Regions from separate parts of the Streptomyces sp. NPDC088812 genome, predicted to be linked through region 2. Evidence: riboswitches for the same ligand, from Rfam matches in the RefSeq annotation. Region 2 holds a riboswitch; each other region holds the start of a gene.
The links. A riboswitch is a leader RNA that binds a small molecule or an ion and turns the genes downstream of it on or off. The one in region 2 is predicted to bind S-adenosylmethionine.
Positions count from the first base shown of each region.

Region 1: linked by a shared signal. The riboswitch ahead of ACIP67_RS21560 (ABC transporter substrate-binding protein) and the one ahead of ACIP67_RS01345 (ABC transporter substrate-binding protein) in region 2 are both predicted to bind S-adenosylmethionine.
Region 3: linked by a shared signal. The riboswitch ahead of thrC (threonine synthase) and the one ahead of ACIP67_RS01345 (ABC transporter substrate-binding protein) in region 2 are both predicted to bind S-adenosylmethionine.
Region 4: linked by a shared signal. The riboswitch ahead of ACIP67_RS10070 (aminotransferase class V-fold PLP-dependent enzyme) and the one ahead of ACIP67_RS01345 (ABC transporter substrate-binding protein) in region 2 are both predicted to bind S-adenosylmethionine.

Region 1 is NZ_JBIVJP010000012.1:18,189-23,795, reverse strand. Features, by position in the region: gene ACIP67_RS21565 (ABC transporter permease) at 1-287, opposite strand, end outside; gene ACIP67_RS21560 (ABC transporter substrate-binding protein) at 284-1,918, opposite strand; SAM riboswitch class IV at 2,145-2,254, opposite strand; gene ACIP67_RS21555 (hypothetical protein) at 2,288-2,452, opposite strand; gene ACIP67_RS21550 (hypothetical protein) at 2,449-2,685, opposite strand; gene ACIP67_RS21545 (VOC family protein) at 2,652-3,107, opposite strand; gene pepN (aminopeptidase N) at 3,207-5,607, opposite strand, start outside.
Region 2 is NZ_JBIVJP010000001.1:309,025-314,631, reverse strand. Features, by position in the region: gene ACIP67_RS01365 (NtaA/DmoA family FMN-dependent monooxygenase) at 1-122, opposite strand, end outside; gene ACIP67_RS01360 (LLM class flavin-dependent oxidoreductase) at 133-1,218, opposite strand; gene ACIP67_RS01355 (MFS transporter) at 1,211-2,545, opposite strand; SAM riboswitch class IV at 2,991-3,104, shown strand; gene ACIP67_RS01350 (putative leader peptide) at 3,060-3,254, shown strand; gene ACIP67_RS01345 (ABC transporter substrate-binding protein) at 3,464-5,083, shown strand; gene ACIP67_RS01340 (ABC transporter permease) at 5,087-5,607, shown strand, end outside.
Region 3 is NZ_JBIVJP010000009.1:142,086-147,692, forward strand. Features, by position in the region: gene otsB (trehalose-phosphatase) at 1-846, shown strand, start outside; gene ACIP67_RS17975 (trehalose-6-phosphate synthase) at 810-2,228, opposite strand; gene ACIP67_RS17980 (glucosyl-3-phosphoglycerate synthase) at 2,337-3,281, opposite strand; SAM riboswitch class I at 3,451-3,620, shown strand; gene thrC (threonine synthase) at 3,639-4,952, shown strand; gene ACIP67_RS17990 (MoaD/ThiS family protein) at 5,041-5,316, shown strand.
Region 4 is NZ_JBIVJP010000004.1:384,750-390,356, reverse strand. Features, by position in the region: gene ACIP67_RS10085 (hypothetical protein) at 1-37, opposite strand, end outside; gene ACIP67_RS10080 (rhomboid family intramembrane serine protease) at 210-956, shown strand; gene ACIP67_RS10075 (Lrp/AsnC family transcriptional regulator) at 953-1,234, shown strand; gene ACIP67_RS10070 (aminotransferase class V-fold PLP-dependent enzyme) at 1,368-2,729, opposite strand; SAM riboswitch class IV at 2,913-3,029, opposite strand; gene trpD (anthranilate phosphoribosyltransferase) at 3,103-4,167, opposite strand; gene ACIP67_RS10060 (cytochrome bc complex cytochrome b subunit) at 4,313-5,607, opposite strand, start outside.

The DNA of each region.
Region 1 (5,607 bases), on a different contig from region 2:
GTCGCCAGGGACGTCAGGTAGTCCAGGTACTGGGCGAGCAGCGGCCGGTCGTAGCCCGCCTGGTGCAGTTTCGCCTGGAGCTGGTCGGGGGTGAGCCGGTCGCCCAGCGCGGCGCTGATCGGGTCGCCGGTGGCGCGCATCAGGAAGAAGACCAGGCTGACCAGGATGAACACGGTGGGGATGATGAGGAGGAAGCGGACCACCAGGTAGCGGGCGAGTCCGTTCCCGGCGGCGCCGTCGGCGGGAGGGGCGACGGCGCCGGGGGTGTCCTGCGTCAGGGCGCTCACTTCTTCGCGAGTCCTGCCCAGCGGAACGTGTAGGCGCTGTTCAGCTCGTCGGGCACACCGCTGATGTCGGTGCGGGTGACGATCGCGGTGGACCCCTGGAGCAGCGGGAGCAGCGGCACCGACGCCGCGGCCTTGTCCTGGGCCTGCTCGAGCAGTTCGGTGCGCTTCGCCGGGTCCGTCTCTGTCTCCTCCTTCTGGATCAGCTCGCGTACGGCCGGGTCGGAGTAGCCGTTGGCGACCCAGGTGTTGGCCGAGTAGAAGGGCGAGAGGTAGTTGTCCGCGTCCAGGTAGTCGGCGTACCAGCCGAGCTGGTAGAGCGGGTAGAGGTGCTTGATGCGGTCCTCGCCGTACTGGGTCCACTCGGTGGACTGGAGGTTCACCTTGAACAGTCCGGTGGCTTCGAGCTGGGACTTGACCAGCGCGTACTCGTCCGCCGAGGAGGAGCCGTAGTGGTCGCTGTTGTACTGGAGGTTGAGGGTGACCGGGGTGCTCACCTTCGCCGCCTTCAGCCGTGCGGCGGCCGCGGCCTTGTCGGGGCCGCCCTTCTTGTCGCCGTAGAGCGACTTGAAGGAGTCGGTGGCACCGGTGAGTCCGTCCGGCACCGAGCTGTACAGCGGCTGGTAGCTGTTCTTGTAGACCTGCTGCGCGAGCTGGGCCCGGTCGACGGAGTCGGCGACGGCCTGCCGGACCGCCAGCGCCTTGGCCGCGTCGGCGTTCTCGGTCTTGGTGCCGTACGGCTGTGTCCGGAAGTCGAAGACGAGGAAACGGATGCCGTTGCCGGAGCCGGTGTGGACCTTGACGTTCTGCCTCTTGGACAGGTCGTCGAGGTCGGCGGTGGTGAGGGTGCGGTAGACGGCGTCGACGGTGCCCTGCTGAACGTCGAGCTTCAGGTTGCTCGCGTCCGTGTAGTACTTGAGCTGGACGTTCTTCGTCTTGGGGGCGCCCAGTTGGCCGCCGTAGGCGCTGTTGGCGGTGAAGGAGACCAGCGAGTTCTTGTCGTAGCTCGTGATGCCGTACGGCCCGTTCCAGGGCTTCCCGGCGACGATGGCCTTGTCGTCGAGGATCTTGTCGGCGGGGAAGACCTGCTCGTCGACGATGTAGCCGGCCGCGGTGGACAGCACCTGCGGGAACAGGGTGTCGTTGGCGGACTTGAGGGTGAAGACGACGGTCGTGGGTGTCGGCGCGGCGACGGAGGCGAGGTTGTAGAGGAGCGACGACGGGCCGTTCTCGTCGGCTATCTTCACGATGCGGTCGAGGCTGAACTTGACGTCGGAGGAGGTCAGTCGGTGGCCGTTGGCGAACTTCAGCCCCTCCCTGAGGGTCACCGTGTACTCCTTGGGCGCCGTCAGCTCGATCCCGGTGGCCAGGTCCGGGGAGACCTCCGTGGCACCGTTCTTCACGCTGAGCAGCGTCGCGTAGACCTCGCTCTCGACGGTGCCGGAGCCCGCGTCCCAGGCGCCCGCCGGGTCGAGGCTGGTGACCTGGTCCGTCGTACCGACGGTGATCGTCGCGCCGTCGGAGCCGGCAGAGCTCTTGGTGCTCGTGCAGCCGGTCAGGGCCACCAGGACCGCCGTGCCGAGGGTGAGGGCGCCGAGGGGCCGGAACGTTCTGACGATGCTGTGCTGTGCCATGGCTGGTCTCTGCTTCCGCATGAAGGGGACACGAAGGGGGCGCGGCGGACAGGGCGTGCCGCGCGCACGGTCGTGTGAGAGGTGAGGGGGAAGAGCGAAAAGGGGTCAGGTCAGCTGTGACAGAGGCAGCTGCAGACCAGCAGCAGATCGACATGGCGTCGGGAGCACAGCACGAGGCGGGTTGCCACGCCGTCCTCCCGGGGGTGTCGTCGGCCCTCGGGCCGTGGTAACGCACTTGCAGAACAGGAACATCCGCCGAGCCGTCACCTGGGGCACCCCACTGCGTCGAGGGTTGCCGTCCGGCCAGCCAGGGCTTGATCACCGGAACTCGTGGCTCGCGCTCACCGTAGATCGGCGGTTCTCCCGGCGTCAAGCAGTGGCTGTGCCGGGACGACGTGCGCGGGTACGGCGGCTGTTCTCCGCGCCGGACGGCGGGGGCAGGACGCGGTGGCCGCGTTCGGCGTACGGGCGGACGGCCGCCTCCCCGATACCGGCGGAGGCGGCGCCCATGATCACCGCCACCGGTGCCGTCATGCCGGCGGCCGCGCGACGAGCGTCGTGGTGAACGGGGTGACGGGGCGCTCCAGCCGTTCGCCGTCCACGGTGATGTCGACGGCCTCGTCGTAGAACGCGAGGAGCCCGGCGACGGCACCGACCGCGGGGAGTGGCGCGGGGTGGCTCCAGACGACGTTCGGGGCGCCCGCAGGGTGGGCCGGGGACGCGAACGGTGGTGTCAGCGGTCGGGCAGTTCTTCGTAGAAGCCGCATCGGGGCAGGTCGGAGGCGGATCCACGAGCGCGTGGGTCTTCGGTGTAGATCTCCAGCCGGATGCCGTCAGGGTCCTTGAAGAACACCTGTCCCGTCGCCGCGGTGCCCTTCGTGGCGCCGCGCTCCTCACGGATCGACACGCTCGCCGCCCGCAGTCTGGCCTCCACGGCGTGCAACTCGTCCAGCGAGGGCACTTCGAAGGACAGGTGGTGCAGTCCTGCTCGGTCGGCCACGAATCCCGCCGCGCCCTGCTGCCAGAGTGTCAGCAGCACGACGTCGTCGAGCCCGAGGTGGGCGAAGCGATGTGTCTCGTCGGTCGATGTCCGTATCAGGTCGAAGCCCAGCGCCCGTCGGTAGAAGGCGATGGAGCGGTCGAGGTCGGTGACGTTGAGTCCCGCGCTGCCGAGACCGATCGTCGTCATGTCACGCTGCCTTTCGAGGGCGTCGGCCCCGTCATGCCCGCAAGGGCGGAGAATCCTGTGGGCTCCGGCGTCCGATCGCGGCGGTACGGGCCGCTGCCGTCACCCGGTGGCATCGAGTTGCCGGGCCCGCAGGGCACGCCGGGTTCCGTCCCGGCGTTCGGACAGCGTCCTGCGCAGTCCGGCCGGGACGGACCGCTCGTCGCGGGCCAGCAGCGTGTCGACGGCGGCGACGACACCGTGGTCGACGACCGTGATCGGATAGAGGCCCGGGGTCTTCGTCGTCCCCCCGGCCAGGAGCCGTGCCATCTGCGGGGTGCGTCGCGCCCATAGTGCGGGGATCGTCGCGAAGAACTCCCCGGCATAGGGCCGCAGCAGTTCTTCCTGGCCGTACTGCTGGAAACCTCGGCTCAGTGCGACCAGCGTCTCGTTCGACGGACTCTCGCCCTCGGTCATCCGCGCCCAGGATGCCGCCTTGGCCTCGGCGCAGGGCATGGCGGCACGGGCCCCGGCGGCGTACCGCAGGCCGTCGGCCGTCGGGTCCCGGTCCGCTTCGGCATCGATCTCGGCTCTGCCGGCCCACCCGGTCGCCGCCAGTCGGCGGAGGATGGACCACCTCAGCCTGGTGTCGATGGGCAATCCGTCGAGACCGTCGTGGCCGTGCAGGAGCCGGGTGAGGAAGGTGAGCTGCTCGCTGTTCTCCGCCGTGTCGCACAGGGCCTCGAGCCAGAGCACTTGTGCGTCGCTTCCCGGTGGTGCGGCCAGCAGCGCCGAGTGGGTCGCGGCAGCCCACTCGGCTGCCAGCCGGGAACGGCGGGAGGGCGCTGCGAAGAGTTGGATGGCGGAGTGCACACGGTGGTGCAGCGATCGAAGGGCTTCCGGGTCGGATTCCGTGCGGGCCGTCCTCATGGCGATCGAGACGTAGTCGCTCGCCCTGATCTCGGAGTTCTCCATCATGTCGGTCAGCGCGCCCATGGTCAGCGCACGGGGCAGGGGTTCGGTGAAGTCGGCCCCCGCTGCGGACAGGGTCCGCAGTGAACGGTGGTCGAACCGCAGGTGCGTGTACGTCAGGTCGCCGTCGTTGACCAGCACCAGATCCGGTGGTGGTTCCCCGATGAGCCGGGGCACCACCGTGCGGGGCCCGTCGATGTCCGCTTCGATCTGCCGGGTGAGGCTCAGGGAGCCGGTGGTGTCCTGGTGGTACAGCCCGATCGCGACACGGTGCGAGCGCGGCGCCGGACGGTCGGCCGGTGCCTCCCGGGCGATCTCGAAGGAGGCGTACCGTCCTTGCCGGTCGAGTGCGACCACGGGGTGCAGTGTGTCGGCGCCGGCTGTCTCCAGCCATGCCCGTGACCAGGTGCGCAGGTCCCGCCCGCTCGCGGTCTGCAGGGCGTCGAGCAGATCGGTCAGTGTCGCGTTGCCCCATGCGTGCCGTGCGACATAGGTGCGCAGTCCCGACAGGAACGCCTCGTCTCCGATGTACGCGGCGAGCTGTCTGATGACCGAGGCGCCTTTGGCGTAGGTGATGCCGTCGAAGTTGGTGTAGATGTCCTCCAGATCGCGGATGGTGGCCGCTACCGGGTGGGTCGAGGGCAGCCGGTCCTGGTGGTAGGCGTTGTCCTTCCGCACGGTGATGAACGAGGTCCAGGCGTCGTGCCATCGGGTCGTGCGTTCCATGCAGCGCATGGAGGCGTAGCTGGCGAAGGCCTCGTTGAGCCAGAGGTCGTTCCACCAGCGCATGGTGACGAGGTCGCCGAACCACATGTGGGCCAGTTCATGGAGCAGGGTGTCCGCGCGCCGCTCGTGGTCGGCGTCCAGGGCCTTCGAGCGGAAGATCAGGTGTTCGCCGATCGTGACACAGCCCGCGTTCTCCATGGCGCCGGCGTTGAACTCGGGGACGAAGATCTGGTCGTACTTGGCGAAGGGGTAGCGGTGGCCGAACAGTTCCTGGAAGTAGTCGATGCCCCGGCCCGTGATGTCGAAGATCTCTTCGGTGTCCAGGTGGGGCGCCAGCGACCGGCGGCCGGCGACGGTCATCGGGACGATCGTGCCGTCCGTGGTCACGAAGTCCTGCCGGACGGTGTGGTAGTCCCCGGCCACCAGGGCGGTCGCGTAGCCGGGGAGCCGTTCCGTGGGGGCGAACGACCACCGTGACCGTCCCCGTCCCCACGATTGCGGCGGTGGGGTCGGGGAGTTGGAGAAGACCGTCCACTCATCCGGTGCGAGGACGGTGAACCGGAAGGACGCCTTGAGGTCGGGCTGTTCGAAGTGGGCGAACACCCGCCGGGCGTCGGCGACTTCGAACTGTGTGTACAGGTACACGCCTCCGTCGGCAGGGTCGGCCATCCGGTGCAGCCCTTCGCCGGTGCGGCTGTACGGGCAGTCGGCTCGCACGGTGAGGACGTTGTGGGCTTGCAGGCCGGAGAGTGAGATACGTGCGTCGGCGTAGACTTCCGCCGGGTCCAGACGGTGGTCGTTCAGGGTGATCTCGTGGATCGGCCCT
Region 2 (5,607 bases):
TCGGTGAAGGTCTCGATCGCCGTGTGCGAGGGGGCGTCGGGGTCGGTCCAGATCAGTTGGGGTCCCACGCCCGTGAAGAACAGGCCGAGGTGGAGTCGGGGGCGGGAGGACGGTTCGGTCATGGCGGTCACCTCAGGCGTTCGTGGTCGCGGCGGCGAATCGGTTGGCGGGGCGGGGCAGGCCGAGTGTGGTGCGCAGTGTGTCGCCGGGGCGGGGCGGGCGGTGGAGTCCGGCGGCGGCCAGGGCGGGCAGCACCCGGTCGGCCAGGACGGGCAGGTCGTCGGCGAGGACGGCGGGGTGCAGCCGCACGCCGTCGACGGACCGGGCGAGTTCGGTGAGTAGTTCGGTCAGCGCTTCGGGGGAGCCGGTGTGGCGCAGCCGTCCGGTCTCCGGCCACACGGCTGTTCCGTCCAGCCCGGCCAGCCGCTCGTCGGCCGGGACGGCGGTGTCGAGTACCACCTCCACCTCGGCGAAGACCAGGGGCGCGCCGCTCTCCCGGGCGCCGGCCGAGCGGGAGGCGATCCCGGCGGGTGTGGGGCGGGCCACCAGGACCACGTCGGCGCGCTCGTCGATCTCCAGCGCGTCCGGGGCGAGGACGACGATCTGCCCCTGCGGGGGGCGGGGCGTGATCAGGGGGCCCTTGACGGTGAAGGAGGCGCCTTCGAAGTCGATGTGGTGGACCCGGTCCGGGTCCAGGAAGCGGCCGGTGGCGACGTCCTTGACGACCGCGTCGTCCTCCCAGGAGTCCCACAGGGCGCGGGCGGTGTCGACGACGTCCGTGATCTCCCGGTGCAGTGTGCCGGCCGGGAGCGGGGACCGTCCGACCGTGGCGAGTTCGTCCGCGCCGGCGGCCGCTCCCACCAGCCAGGCGGCCCGGCCGTGCGAGGCGTGGTCCAGTGCGGCCAGCTGGGTGGCGAGGTGGAAGGGCTCGGTGGTCGTGATGTGCAGCGTGGGCGCGAGCCCGATGCGGTCGGTGAGGCCCGAGACGTACGCCGCGCGGGTGCCGGCCTCGATACGGCCGACGGGCTCCGCGCCCGTGCCGGGCGGCAGCGGCGCGTCGGCGAAGGTGACGAGGGCGAAGCCGGCGTGCTCGGCGGAGACGGTAGTCTCCCGCACCGCCTGCGGGGTCGGGGTCGCCCGGGCGGCGGGGTGGGCGCCGGCTCCGTCGGCCTCGAGAACGAGGTGCAGACCGGGCAGCCCGGTGTGGCGGTCAGTCATGGGAGGTTCCTCCGGTGGACGGTTCGGACGCGGGTGTGTGGTCGGGGTAAGGGGAGCGGGCGGTCGCCACGGGCCGGGAGATCGGCAGCGCGGCCGGGGCGGGCGCGGGAAGGGACGTGCGTGTCAGCCACAGCGCCACGCCGGCCGCCGCCAGGACAGCGGTCGCGGCACCCGCGGCCAGCCCCCAGCGCACCCCGGCGTGCTGGGAGATCCAGCCGATGACGGGGGCGCCGACCGGGCTGCCGCCCATCGAGATCACCGTGTAGACCGCCATCACCCGGCCCCGCATGGCATCGCTGACCTCCGACTGGACGAAGGCGCTCACCGCCGTGTTCAGCGTCATCAACGTGAAACCGGCGGGCAGCAACAGGGCGAGGAACGCCGGGTACGTGGGCATGACCGCCGCCAGCGCCTCGAAACCGCCGAACAGCAGCGCGCCGACCACGACCGTCCGTACCCGGGGCGAGACACCGCGCGTGGCGGCGATCGTCCCGGCGACGGTGCCGATGGCCAGGGCCGTGTTCATGATGCCGAGCCCCCGGGAGCCGACGTCGAAGACCCGGTCGGCGAACAGGGTCAGCGTGGTCGGGAAATTGACCGCGAAGGTGGCGACCAGCCCGAAGATGGTGAAGACGCCGACGAGTTCGGGCCGCGCGGCCACATAACGCAGCCCCTCCGTCCCCGCTCCCGTCCAGGGCGGCCGGGAGGCGGCGCGTGTCTCCCGCGCCCGTGGACGGATCGACAGCAGCCCCACGAGGACGACGGTGAAGGAGACGGCGTTGAGGGCGAACACCCATCCGGTACCGATGGCCCCGATCAGCACACCGGCGATCGCGGGGCCGATCAGACGCGCGGTGTTCAGGGACAGAATGTTCAGGCCCGCCGCCTTCGGGATCAGAGCCCGCCCGACCAGTTCGGTGACGAACGACAGACGTGCGGGGTTCTCCACCGTGAACACGCACCCCAGGGCGAAGGACAGGACGTACAGCAGCCACAGCGGGGCATGGCCGGAGAGCACCATCGCCGCCAGCAGCACGGCCTGCACCGCGTACAGCGTCTGGGTCCAGAGCAGCAGGGTCCGCCGGTCGTACCGGTCGGCTGTCACCCCGCCCCACAGGCCGAACAGCAGCACCGGGGCGAACTGGAGGCCCATGACCCAGCCGAGCGCGGTCCCGCTGTGCGTCAGCCTCAGAACGAACCAGTCCAGCGCGACACCCTGCATGGCGCTGCCGACGTTGGACACCAGACCCGTGCTCCAGTAGATCCGGTAGTCACGGACCCGCAGTGCGGCGAACACCCCTGCCGGGGCGGTGCTGTTGACGGCCATACGTCTCTTTCCGGATGGGTCGGCCATGGTGGTGCGCGCGTCGGACGCGTCACACCGGAAGTCCCCCGGGGGCGGGCGGGGCAGGCGGGGCGGGTGCGTGCGTCAAGCGCTGCATGGCCTGTTCGCCGCGCGGGGGGCCTGCGACGCCGGTCCGCATCCGCGCGAGGGTACGGCGGTACGCGGGCCGGGAAGGGGCTGGAGAAGTACGAAGGGGCGCGAGTGGTCAGCGACAGGTCTGGTCGAACTGATCGGCGCGGCGGCCCACCCAGAACGGGGCGAACAGCACGGTGCGTGCCTGACCTGCGGTCTCCATCGCCGGATCAAAACACATGGCGGGAGGAGCGTCCACCACGCGTCCCGGCACGTGAGACGGCCCCGCCTTCTCGAACCGGGCGCCCGTTTCCGGCATTGACGTACGACAAGACCGCTCCGTACCATCGCGACCGGCATTGAGTGTCAGCGTCAAGCCCTGGCTCGCTGACCGGCAACCCTCCCGCGCGGTGGGGTGCTCCAGGTGAAAGCCCGGCGGGATCACCGACGATTCCCGCAAGCGCGTGGCCCCGGGACCGGGGCCGGAGATGGGAGGACCGGCGTGCGACACGGCGTTGACCTGGCTGTCTCCTTCGCCGACGCCACGGCGTTCTCCCGGCTCTCGCGCCGGCGCCACATCGATCTGAAGCGCTCGACCAGCTGCCTCTGTCGGCCCTGACGAGCTCGTCCGCCGCCGGCTGACGTCCGTCGGCGGCCCGCGCCTCCTTCGTGCTTTCCCCGGCACCGCTCCCGGTGTCGCCCCTGACCCCTGTCTGTACAGCGCCACCCCGCTGCCGGTGTCGATCCGGCCGGGGGCCGCACACCCCTGCACGGCCGTGCCTCATGCAGCACCCCCGTGCCAGGTGACACGAGTAGGAGAACCCCTCCGTGACAGCACTCCCGGATTTCAGAACCTCCCGATGGGCGCCCCTGGCCGCCCTGCTGACCACCAGTGTGCTGCTGACCGCCTGCGGGTCGGGCGGCGACGGCTCCGGCAGCGGAAGCGGCCGGCCGAAGTCCGGCGGCACCTTGACCTTCGCGGTGGGTTCCGACTCCGGCTGCGTGGATCCGCAGCAGGTCGGCAGCAACGAGAGCATCTACTCGGTGCGCCAGACCGTGGACTCCCTGACCGACCAGGACCCCGAGACGGGCAAGATCGTGCCGTGGCTGGCCGAGAGCTGGGACGTCGACTCCGAGGCGACGACGTTCACGTTCCATCTGCGGTCGGGTGTCACCTTCAGCGACGGGTCCGAGCTGACCGCGCAGGTGGTGAAGGACAATTTCGACGCGGTACCGAAGCTCGGCGCCCTGGGGTCCCTCGCCCAGGGCTATCTGAGCGGCGTCAAGAGCACCACCGTGGTGGACCCGCTCACCGTCAGGGTGACCTTCAAGGAGCCCAACGCGCAGTTCCTCCAGGCGACTTCGACCCACTCGCTGGGCATCGAGTCGTCGGCGAGCGCGAAGAAGAGCCCGCAGCAGAAGTGCAGCGACGGCGTGATCGGGTCCGGACCGTTCGTGCTGAAGCAGTACGTGCAGAACCAGTCGATCACCCTGGCCAGGCGCACCGGGTACGACTGGGGCTCCTCGCTGTGGTCCAAGAAGGGCGAGGCCTACCTGGACAAGCTGGTGTTCAAGGTCGTCCCCGAGGCGGGTGTCCGGGCCGGCAGTCTCCAGTCCGGGCAGGTGGACGCGATCAGCGGCGTCGGCAGGGCCAACGAGGCGGCGCTCGAGGGCGGTCAGGTCACCCTCCAGCGCCGGGCCAACCCCGGTGTGGTGTTCGGGCTGGGGCTCAACAACGCGCGGCCCGTGCTGAAGGACACCAAGGTGCGCCAGGCGATCCTGGCCGCCGTCGACCGGAAGCAGATCGCCGACACCGTGTTCCCGACCGGCACCGAGCCGGCGACCAGTGTCCTGGCCCACACCACACCCGACTACACCGACCTCTCCTCGGACCTCGCGTTCGACGCGGCCAAGGCGAAGTCCCTGCTGGACGCGGCCGGTTGGAAGGCGGGCGGCGACGGCGTCCGCGCCAAGGACGGCAAGAAGCTGAGCCTGACCATCACGTGGTTCCCCAACGCGACCACCAATCAGCCGGCACTGGAGCTGGTCCAGCAGCAGTTGAAGGCCGTCGGCGTCGACGTGGTGCTCAAGCAGCTCCAGGTCAGCCAGTTCGCCACCACGCTCCAGTCGGGTGACTTCGACGTGGTGTGGGGCAACGTGACCCGCTCCGACCCCGACATCCTGCGCAGCTCCTTCTCCACCCGGCTGGGCAACTTCTACCGGCTGCCCGCCAGTTCACTGGACACGGTGCTGTCCGGGCAGGCCGCGACCACGGACACCGCCCGGCGCGAGGAGTTGGTGGGCGAGGCGCAGAAGCTGCTCGTGCGGAACGCGTACAACGTGCCGGTGGTGGAGCTCCAGACCCAGCTGGGCGTGTCGAAGAAGGTGCACGACCTCGCCTTCGACTCGGGCAGCAGGATCCAGCTGCACGACACCTGGATCGGCTAGCGCATGCGCCGCTATGTGATCAAGCGGCTGGCCCAGGCGGTCGGGGTGCTGTGGGCGGCCTACACGGTGTCGTTCCTGGTGCTGGACTACCTGCCCGGTGACCCGGTCACCGCGATGGCCGGTGCCGGGATGGACTCGGGGCAGGTCGATCCGGCCCAACTCGCCGCGCTGAGGCACGAGTACGGCTTCGACAAGCCGGTGCTCGTGCAGTACGCCGAGTATCTCGGACGGGCGGTGCGCGGGAACTTCGGCGACGCGGTCTCCACCGGCCGCCCGGTGACCTCCACGCTGGCCGACGCGCTGCCGCAGACACTCCAGCTGACCGGTGCCGCGCTGCTGCTCGCGGTGGTGCTCGGCGGCGGTCTCGCGGTGGTGGCGACGTACACCTCGCGGCGGTCGCTGCGGCAGCTGCTGCTGTCGCTGCCCCCGCTCGGAGTGTCGGTCCCGACGTTCTGGGTGGGCCTGCTGCTCGTCGAGGCGTTCTCCTTCCGGCTGCGGTGGTTCCCGGCGTTCGGCAACGACGG
Region 3 (5,607 bases), on a different contig from region 2:
CCCGAACCCGTCACCGCCGTCGGACGGGACGCGTTGCGCGCGATTCTCGCCCGGCCCGCCGGGACGCTCGTCGGGCTCGACTTCGACGGCACGCTCGCGCCGATCGTCGAGAACCCGGACGACGCGCGGGCGCACCCGGACGCCGTTCCCGCCCTCGCCCGGCTCGCCCCGCAGGTCGCCTCGGTCGCCGTCGTCACCGGCCGCCCCGCCGCCGTGGCCGTGCGCAACGGCGGCTTCGCCGGTGTGCCGGGGCTGGAGCACCTGACCGTGCTCGGCCACTACGGGGCCGAACGGTGGGACGCCCGGACCGACACGGTCAGCGCCCCCGCCCCCCACCCCGGCGTCGCCGCGGTCCGTGCCGAGCTGCCGGGCGTGCTGGAGGCGGCCGGCGCGTGGCGGGGGACCTGGGTGGAGGAGAAGGGCCGGGCCGTCGCCGTGCACACCCGCCGGGCCGAGGACCCGCAGGCCGCCTTCGAGGCCGTACGGCAGCCCCTCGGCGACCTCGCCGCCCGCCACGGACTGATCGTCGAGCCGGGCCGGATGGTCCTGGAGCTGCGGCCGCCGGGCGTGGACAAGGGCGTGGCGCTGCTGGAGCACGCCCGCGAGACCGGCGCCGGGGCCGTTCTCTACGCCGGTGACGACCTCGGCGACCTGCCCGCCTTCGCCGCCGTGGAGAAGCTCCGCTCCGACGGCGTCCCCGGCCTGCTCGTCGCCAGCGGCAGCACGGAGGTCACGGAACTCGCCGAGCGCGCCGACCTGGTCGTCGACGGCCCGGCCGGCGTGGTGGGCCTGCTGCGGGCGCTGGCGGATCAGCTGGCCCGCGTCCCCCGCAGCGCCTCCAGCTGATCCAGGAACCACCGGGCCGGAGGCAGCGCGGTCGCGGCGGCCGCCAGCCGCTTGGTGCGCTGCGCCCGCTCCTCCGGCGCCATGGTCAGCGCCTCGTGCAGGGCACGGGCGGTCTCCAGGACGTCGTACGGGTTGACGGTGATCGCGTCCTCGCGCAGCTCGCCGTACGCGCCGGCCTCCCGGGACAGCACCAGCGCGCAGCCCCGGTCGGAGACGACCGGGACCTCCTTGGCGACCAGGTTCATGCCGTCGCGGATGGGGTTGACCAGCGCCACGTCCGCGAGGCGGTACGCCGCCAGGGAGCGGGCGAAGTCGTCCTTCACGTGCAGCACGACCGGGGTCCAGCCCGCGGAGCCGTACCGCTCGTTGATCTCCCCGGCCAGCCGCTGCACCTCGGCCGTGTAGTCGCGGTAGACGGCGAGGTCCTGGCGGGAGGGGTAGGCGAAGGCCACGTGGACGACCCGCTCGTGCCACTCGGGGCGGTCGTCGAGGAGCTGCCGGTAGGCCAGGAGACCGCGCACGATGTTCTTCGACAGCTCGGTCCGGTCCACCCGGACGATCACCTTGCGGGCGCCGCCCTCGGGGGCCGTGCCGATCTCCTCGCGCAGGGCCGCCAGGCGTTCCTCGACGTCCCGCTCGCGGGAGCGGGCGCGCAGGAAGTCGGCGTCGGCGCCCAGGCCGTGCACGCCGATCTCCGTGCCGCCCGTGCCGCCGGTGAACTCCTCGCAGCACGCGGCGAACGCGTCCGCCCAGCGGCGGGTCAGGAAGCCGAGCCGGTCCGCGCCGAGCATGCCCCGCAGCAACTGGACGCGGATGTCGCCGGGGAGCAGCCCGAAGTAGTCCACCGGCGCCCACGGCGTGTGCGAGAAGTGGCCGATGCGCAGGTCGGGGCGGAGCTCGCGGAGCATCCCCGGCACCAGGCACAGGTGGTAGTCCTGGACGAGGACCGCGGCCCCCTGCGCCGCCTCCTGGGCCAGCGCCTCGGCGAAGGCGCGGTTGTACGTCTCGTACGAGGCCCACTGGCGCCGGAACTCCGCGTCGAAGACCGGCTCCAGCGGGGTCTGGTACAGCAGGTGGTGGACGAACCACAGCACCGAGTTGGCGATGCCGTTGTACGCGTCGGCGTGCACGTCGGCCGGGACGGGCAGCATGCGCACGCCGTCCTCGCCGACCCCGCGCCGGACCGCCTCCCGGTCGCCGTCGGACAGCGCCGAGCACACCCAGAGGGCGCCCGCGTCCGGGCCGATCGCCGACAGCCCGGAGACCAGCCCGCCGCCGCCGCGTCTGGCGTGCAGCGAGCCGTCCTCACCGACGGTGTACGAGACCGGGCCGCGGTTGGACGCGACCAGCACCTGAGCAGCAGCACCGTGCGTGGAAGCCATACGCCTCAACCTAGCCCGGACCCGATCCGCTCAAACGTACGGACGCGGGGCGTGAACCGGTCGTGTCCGGCCGTATACGGCGCGTCGGGGAGGGGCGTCACCGCCGGGTCACGCGACCTTGCGGGTCGCGTACTCGGCGATCTCCGCCATCGGCGGCCGCTCCTCCGTGTCGACCGAGTAGGTGCGCGGCTCGAAGCCGTCCGCGCCCCGCTCGAACTGGGTCAGGGACGGGCGGACGAGGTGCCCGCGGGCCAGCCGCAGCTGTGCCGTGCGGTAGATCGCCGCGGCCATCCGGCCGAGCGCCTGCCCGTCCTGGTGGCGGTGCTTGCGCACCCCGACGTCGACCTGGGCCAGCGCGTCCAGGCCCACCAGGTGCAGGGCGTCGACCAGCATGCCCAGCTCCACGCCGTACCCGACGGGGAAGGGCAGCTGCTCCAGCAGGCGGCGGCGGGCCGCGTACTCGCCGCCCAGTGGCTGCACGAATCCCGCGAGCTGCGGCCAGTGCATGTTGAGCAGCGGGCGGGCCATCAGCTCCGTCACCCGGCCGCCCTGGCCGGCGCCGCCGGCCAGCGGGCGGTCGTACATGGCCTTGACCAGGTCGACGCCCGGATCGGTGAGCAGCGGTCCCACGATGCCCGAGACGAAGTCGGAGGAGAACTCCTTCAGGTCGGCGTCGACGAAACAGACGATGTCCCCGGTGGTGACCAGCAGCGAGCGCCACAGGACCTCGCCCTTGCCGGGCACGGCCGGGAGGCGGGGCAGGATCGTGTCCCGGTGGACGACCCGGGCCCCGGCCGCCGCGGCCACCTCGGAGGTGCGGTCGGTCGATCCCGAGTCGACGACGACGATCTCGTCGACCAGCGGGACCTGGTGCATGAGGTCGTGGCGGACGACGGAGACGATGTCGCCGACCGTCTCCTCCTCGTTCAGCGCGGGCAGCACGACGGACACCGTCTGGCCCGAGGCGCGCTTGGCGGCCAGGATCCGGTGCAGCGGCCGATCGGTCACGGACCAGGAGCGGGCGGCCAGCCAGCGCTCGACTTCTTCCAGCACGGTCTGCGGCTCCTCACTGTTGTGATCACACCAGGTACATACAAGGTGACAGTGTGATCCATCTCGCGGTTCGGACGTCTCCCTCAACTGTCCTGGCCTTCGGTTACAGTCTTGAACAACGCGGATGACCATCGCATGTCCGGGGTCGCCCGCGTCCACAACCACATACCGCTCATCCAGAGGGGCAGAGGGACACGGCCCGATGAAGCCCCGGCAACCCTCCAGCCGGTCTCGTTCACGGATCACTGCCACGGGCAGTCGACGATCCCCGCGAGGCTCCCGGCTCGGGAAGGTGCCAATTCCGTCTCACGGCGAGATGCGTCGTGGGGAAGATGAGGAGAAAGGGCCTCGCCTCACATGGCTGCGCAGACAGTTGCAAGCACCACCCCCTCCGTCACCGCCCCCTCCGGTACCGCCCCCTCCGTCGACCTCGGTCCGGCCGCGGCGCTCTCCTGTCGCGAGTGCGGTCACCGCGTGCCCCTCGGCCCGGTCTTCGCCTGCGAGGAGTGTTTCGGCCCGCTGGAGATCGCCTACGACTTCTCCGGACACGACCCGGAGGAGCTCCGCAAGCGCATCGAGGCGGGCCCCGCGAACATCTGGCGCTACGCCCCGCTGCTGCCCGTCCCGGCCGACGTGGCGGACAAGCCCAACCTCAACCCCGGCTGGACCAAGCTCGTCCAGGCCGACAACCTGGCGCGTGAGCTGGGCGTCGAGGCGGGGAAGCTGTTCGTCAAGGACGACTCCGGCAACCCGACGCACTCCTTCAAGGACCGTGTCGTCGCCCAGGCCCTGGAGGCCGCCCGCGCCTTCGGCTTCACCACCCTCTCCTGCTCCTCCACCGGCAACCTGGCCGGCGCCGTCGGCGCCGCGGCCGCCCGCGCCGGCTTCCGCTCCTGCGTGTTCATCCCGCACGACCTGGAGCAGGGCAAGGTCGTCATGGCCGCGGTCTACGGCGGCGAACTCGTCGGCATCGAGGGCAACTACGACGACGTCAACCGCTTCTGCTCCGAGCTCATCGGCGATCCGGCGGGCGAGGGCTGGGGCTTCGTCAACGTCAACCTGCGGCCCTACTACGCCGAGGGCTCCAAGACGCTCGCGTACGAGATCTGCGAGCAGCTCGGCTGGCGGCTCCCGGACCAGATCGTGGTGCCGATCGCCTCCGGCTCGCAGCTCACGAAGATCGACAAGGGGCTCCAGGAGCTGATCAAGCTCGGTCTGGTCGAGGACCGGCCGTACAAGATCTTCGGTGCCCAGGCCGAGGGCTGCTCCCCGGTGTCCGTGGCCTTCAAGGCCGGCCACGACGTGGTCCGTCCGCAGAAGCCGGACACCATCGCCAAGTCCCTCGCCATCGGCAACCCGGCCGACGGCCCCTACGTCCTCGACATCGCGCGCCGCACGGGCGGTGCCGTGGAGGACGTGAACGACGAGCAGGTGGTCGACGCGATCAAGCTGCTGGCGCGGACCGAGGGCGTCTTCGCCGAGACGGCGGGCGGTGTGACGGTCGGCGTCACCAAGAAGCTGATCGAGGCCGGTCTGCTGGACCCGACGCTGACCACCGTCGTGCTCAACACCGGAGACGGCCTCAAGACGCTGGACGCGGTCGCCGGGACCGGCCCGACGGCCACCATCCGCCCCACCCTCGAGGCGTTCCACGAGGCCGGTCTCGCCTGAGAGGCAGTTGTTCGTCTGCGGGCCGCGGGGGCTGGTCGCGCAGTTCCCCGCGCCCCCGCAGGGCGCCTACCCGTCCGGAGGAAACACAGTGAGCGTCACCGTCCGCATCCCCACCATCCTGCGCACCTACACGGGCGGTCGGGCCGAGGTCGCCGCCGACGGCGCGAACCTCGCCGAGGTCATCGCCGACCTGGAGAAGAACCACACCGGTATCGCCGCGCGCGTCCTCGACGACCAGGGCAAGCTGCGCCGGTTCGTCAACGTGTACGTCAACGACGACGACGTGCGGTTCGAGCAGGGGCTGGAGACGGCGACCCCGGACGGCGCCGGCGTCTCGATCATCCCGGCCGTCGCCGGCGGCTGACGCCCACTCCGTACCCACCGGTAGTAACCCTCGGTAACACAGATTACCCAGAGTTCATTGAATTGCCTCCTCCGCAAGAGAAGCGGAGGAGGCAATTCAATGTGGTTGAGCGCGGTACAGTTGGGGAACGCGCCGCCCATCGCATGCCGAACGCATATGAGCCCCGACTTCACATGCGGTGAGAAGTAGCCAAAGTGTGCAGGTATTTTGCGCCTTCTGTTCCCTTTATGTGGCCCGAATTGCCCTGAATTCGGGAGAATTCTCACCATATTTCGGACCGCTGACGTCCGG
Region 4 (5,607 bases), on a different contig from region 2:
GCCACCGCGTCGTGGCGGTCGGCAGGGGAACCGTCATCGTGACCGTCCGCTTCCTTCTAGTGTCGGGCTTCCGGCGCCGGGGCGCGCCCAAGGGCTCCCCGCTCCGTGTGGCTCGTAACCCTACGGCCTGGCGGGTACTCGCCGCCCATCCGCCCACGGCGGCGAGGCGGTCCATGGCCGTACGTCCCGTTACGTCATGCTCTGTACTCATGATCAGGGACTGGAGCGGCGCCGTCAGCCGGAGCGTGGGCAGAGCGGTCCGGCGGCCGGCGGCGCCGGTGACGTACGGACTGATCGCCCTGTGCTGTGTGATCTTCCTGATCGGCCCCGCCTCGGGCCTCGACGCGGGGTACGGCACCGCGGAGGAGCTGCCGGCCGTCCGGCGCGGCTACTTCCGCCGCTGGGGGGTGATCCCGGCCGACCTGTTCGAGGGGTCCGCGCGCGCCGCCCTCACCCCCGCCACGGCCCTCTTCGTCCACGGCAGCTGGGTGCATCTGCTGGGCAACATGCTCTTCCTCTACGTCTTCGGGACGATGACCGAGCACCGGATGGGCCGGCTCCGTTTCGCCCTCTTCTACCTCGGCTGCGGCTACCTGGCCCTGCTCGGCTACGCCGCCGCCCACGCCGGTTCCGGGCAGTCCCTGGTCGGCGCCTCGGGGGCCATCTCCGCGGTGCTCGGCGCGTTCCTCCACCTCTTCCCCCGGGCGCGCGTCACCAGTCTCCTGCCGTTCCTGCTCTTCCTGCCGCTGCGCTTCCCGGCGTGGGTGGTGCTGCCCTTCTGGGCGGCCCTCCAGTGGCTGGCGGCGGGGCGGGCGGGCCCGGGGCCGGGCGTGGCCTACCTGGCCCACCTGCTGGGCTTCGGCCTGGGCTTCGGCTGCGCGTGGGCCGGGCGCAACGGGACGACTAGAGTGAAAGCCGCCCGAGCCCCGGCCCCCGAGGGAGAGAACCAGCCGTGATCACCGCGATCGTCCTGATCAAGACCAGCGTGGACCGGATCCCCGAGATCGCCGAGTCGATCGCCTCGCTGGAGTCCGTGAGCGAGGTCTTCTCCGTCACCGGGACGTACGACCTGATCGCCATGGTGCGGGTGCGGCAGCACGAGGAGCTCGCCGAGGTGATCCCCGGGCGGATCAGCAAGATCCCCGGCGTCGAGGCGACGGACACGCACGTCGCCTTCCGCACGTACTCGCAGCATGATCTCGAGGCTGCGTTCGCCATCGGGCTGGACTCTTAGCGCAGGAGCGCCTGGGGGGGGCGCGGGAGCGTGTGCGACTGCCGGGCGGCGGTGGCTGGTCGCGCCCACGCGGCGGAGCCGCATGCCGACACGGCCCCGCGCCCCCACGGCGCTGCCCCTGGCGTCGGCCGCATCACACCGCCGGGACGCAGCGGCCGTCCTCCGTGCGGTACTGCCACTTGGCGCCGCTCGCGACCAGTTCCTTCACCGCGGTCACGAAACGCTCCACGTGCTCGTCCGGCGTCCCCGCGCCGAAGCTCACCCGGATCGCGTTGAGGGACTTCTCGCCCGGCGCGGCCTCGGGGGCGCCGCACTCGCCCTGGCTGCGCGGGTCACTGCCGAGGAGGGTGCGGACGAGGGGGTGGGCGCAGAAGAGGCCGTCGCGGACGCCGATGCCGTACTCGGCGGAGAGGGCGGCGGCGAAGTGGGAGCTGTTCCAGCCCTCGACGACGAAGGAGATCACGCCGACGCGGGGGGCGTCGTCGCCGAAGAGGGACAGGACGCGCACCTCGGGCACCTCGGCCAGCCCCGCTCGCACCTTCTCGACGAGGTACTGCTCCCGGGCGACCAGCGTGTCGAAGCCCGCCTCCGTCAGGGCCTTGCAGGCGGAGGCGATGGAGTAGGCGCCGATGACGTTCGGGGAGCCCGCCTCGTGCCGGGCGGCGCTGTCGTGCCACTCCACGTCCACTCCCCCGTCCTCGCGCCGGGTGACCTTGCGGCTGGCGCCGCCGCCGGCCAGGTACGGCTCGGCCGCGCGCAGCCAGTCGGCGCGCCCGGCCAGGACGCCGGAGCCGAACGGGGCGTACAGCTTGTGCCCGGAGAAGGCGACCCAGTCGACGTCGAGGTCGCGCACGGACACCGGGTGGTGGGGGGCCAGCTGGGCCGCGTCCAGGACGATCCGGGCGCCGTGGGCGTGGGCGGCGGCGGCCAGCTCGCGCACCGGCCACAGCTCGCCGGTGACGTTCGAGGCGCCGGTCACGCAGACCAGGGCCGGGCCGTACGGATCGCGGTCGGCGAGCGCGCGCTCCAGGGTCTCGACGGCCTGGCCCGGGGTGCGCGGGGCGTCCAGGTAGGTGACCCGGGCGTCCTTCCAGGGCAGCAGCGAGGCATGGTGCTCGGTCTCGAAGACGAAGACCTGGCAGTCGGCGGGGAGGGCGGCGGCGAGCAGGTTCAGGGAGTCCGTGGTGGAGCGGGTGAAGACCAGCTGGTCGTCGTCGCGGCAGTCGAGGAACTCCGCGACCGTCCGGCGGGCGTTCTCGAAGAGGTCCGTGGACAGCTGGGAGAGGTAGCCGGCGCCGCGGTGGACGCTGCCGTAGTACGGGGCGTAGGCCGCCACGTCGTCCCAGACGCGCTGGAGGGCGGGGGCGCTGGCCGCGTAGTCGAGCGCGGCGTAGGTGACTTCCCCGCCGGTGACGAGCGGCACGGTGACATCCCGGCCCAGAACGGGCAGCGGGGCACAAACGGACTGGGCGGAGGCAGCGGTGGAGACAGACATGGCGGAACTCCCGTGAGGACGCGTGAAACCGCCGTGCCGGACAGCGCGTCGACGGCACGGAGGGAAGAGGAAAAAGGGGTGTGCGGAGGCGGGGCTCTGCGGCCCTATCGCATTCGCTTGCTCACGGGAGGCTCCTCGACGACCAGGACCCCTGCCCCGCCGCTGAACCAAAAGCGTGCGAGGGGTCCGCGCTTGCCGTGGGCCTTGCTGCCCACGACCTGGTCTTCACCCGGGGCACCCCGCCACGGACGGAGGGTTGCCGGACAGTCGGCCGGGGCCTCATGACTGTCACTCATGACCTGGGGAGGAAAGTACGGTAAATGATCGCGGTCCCGCAACTCCTGTCCGGATCGCGGGACCGCTTCCCAGGCCGTCAGGCGTTGCTGGCCGCCACCCAGCGCTCCAGCACCCGCGCGGCCGCACCGGAGTCGACGGACCGCGCCGCCTTCTCCATGCCGGCGCGGATCTGCTCGGCCAGCGGTGCGTCCGTCGGCTCCAGCGCCATCAGCGCCGCCGCGGCGTTCAGCAGGACGGCGTCCCGCACCGGCCCCCGCTCGCCCTCCAGCAGCCGGCGCGCGACCCGCGCGTTGTACGAGGGGTCGGCGCCCCGCAGCGCCTCGACGGAAACCAGCTCGATGCCGACGTGCCGCGGGTCGAAGGTCTCCTCGGTCACCTTGCCGTCGCGGACGATCCACACCCGGGAGGTGGACGTGGTGGTCAGTTCGTCGAAGCCGTCGTCGCCCCGGAACACCAGCGACGAGTGGCCGCGCTCGGCGAAGACGCCGGCGACGATCGGCGCCATGCGCGGGTCGGCGACCCCGACCGCCTGGGCGCGCACCCGGGCGGGGTTGGTGAGCGGTCCGAGGGCGTTGAACACCGTACGGACGCCCAGCTGCTTGCGGGCGGCGCCCGCGTGGCGCAGCGCCGGGTGGAACTTGACCGCGAAGCAGAAGGTGATCCCGGCCTCCTCGGCCACCTCGGCCACCCGCTGCGGCGTCAGGTCCAGATTGACGCCCAGCTGCTCCAGGACGTCCGACGCCCCGGACGCGGAGGAGGCCGCCCGGTTGCCGTGCTTGACGACCTTCGCGCCGGTGCCGGCGACGACGATCGACGCCATGGTGGAGATGTTCACCGTCTTCGCGCCGTCGCCGCCGGTGCCGACGATGTCGACGGTGGCGCCGGGCACCTCGATCAGGTTGGCGTGCTCGTACATGGTCCGTACGAGACCGTTGATCTCCGCCACGGTCTCGCCCTTGGCCCGCAGCGCCACCACGAAGGCGGCGATCTGGGCGTCGGTCGCCTCACCGCGCATGATCAGGTCCATGGCCCAGGCGGTCTCCTCCGAGGAGAGGTCCCGGCCGTCCAGCAGACCGTTCAGCAGGACGGGCCAGGAACGGCCCGCCGCGGTGTCGCCTCCAGCGGGGGTCACAGCGCTCATAAGCCGCTCCTGGGTGTCATGGTGGTCCCGCTCCGGCGGGACACGCGTCTCAACGGGTCCCACCCTATCCAGCCACGGGGAACGGCGAAGAGCCCCGTCCGAACACCGGACGGGGCCCTTCAGCGGTTGCGTGGCGACGCAGTGATCAGTGGTGGCCGTGGCCGCTCGTGATCTCCCTGTACTCCTCGACGGTCGGCTTGGCGATCTGGCTCTCCTCGCCGTAGTACGCCTTGCTCAGCTTGGCGCGGGCCTTCTCGGTGCGCTTCACCTTGCGCTCGACGCCGTTCTCGTCGACCGTCGGGCCGATCTCGGCCGGCGCGTACTGCTCGTGCGCGGTGAGCGTGTAGAGCTGCTCCTGGCTGAGCGGCTCGTGCACCTCGATGAACTCACCGTGCGGCAGGCGCTTGATGGTGCCGGTCTCGCGACCGTGCAGCACCTTGTCCTTGTCGCGGCGCTGGAGGCCGAGGCAGATCCGCTTGGTGACGACGAAGGCGAGGACCGGGCCGACGAAGAAGCCGATCCGGACGAACCAGGTGACCGCGTTGATCGACAGGTGGAAGTGGGTGGCGACGATGTCGTTGCCACCGCCGATCAGCATGATCATGTAGCCGGTGACCCAGGCGACACCGAAGGCCGTACGGGTCGGGGCGTTGCGCGGGCGGTCCAGGATGTGGTGCTCGCGCTTGTCGCCGGTGACCCAGGACTCGATGAACGGGTAGAGGGCGATCACACCGAGGAACAGACCGAAGAGCACCAGCGGGATGAACACGCCGAGGACCAGCGTGTGACCCCAGAAGTTGATCTCCCAGCCCGGCATGGCGCGGACCAGACCCTCGGCGAAGCCCATGTACCAGTCGGGCTGGGCGCCGGTGGACACCTGGTCCGGACGGTACGGGCCCAGGGCCCAGATCGGGTTGACGGACGCGATGCCGGCGAGGGCCGCGATCAGACCGAAGACCAGGAAGAAGAAGCCTCCGGCCTTGGCCATGTAGACCGGCAGCAGCGGCATGCCGACGACGTTCTTGTTGGTCCGGCCGGGACCCGCGAACTGCGTGTGCTTGTGGTAGAAGACCAGGATCAGGTGGCCGACCACCAGACCGAGCATGATGCCCGGCAGCAGCAGGATGTGGATCGAGTAGAACCGCGCGACGAAGTCGCCGCCCGGGAACTCCCCGCCGAACAGGAACATCGAGATGTACGTGCCGACGATCGGCACGGACAGGATCGCGCCCTGGGTGAAGCGGACACCGGTGCCGGAGAGCAGGTCGTCCGGGAGCGAGTAGCCGGTGAAACCGGTGAACATGCCGAGGACGAACAGCAGGAAGCCGAACAGCCAGTTGATCTCACGCGGCTTGCGGAACGCGCCCGTGAAGAACACGCGCATCATGTGCACGAACATGCCGGCGAGGAAGATGATCGCCGCCCAGTGGTGGATCTGCC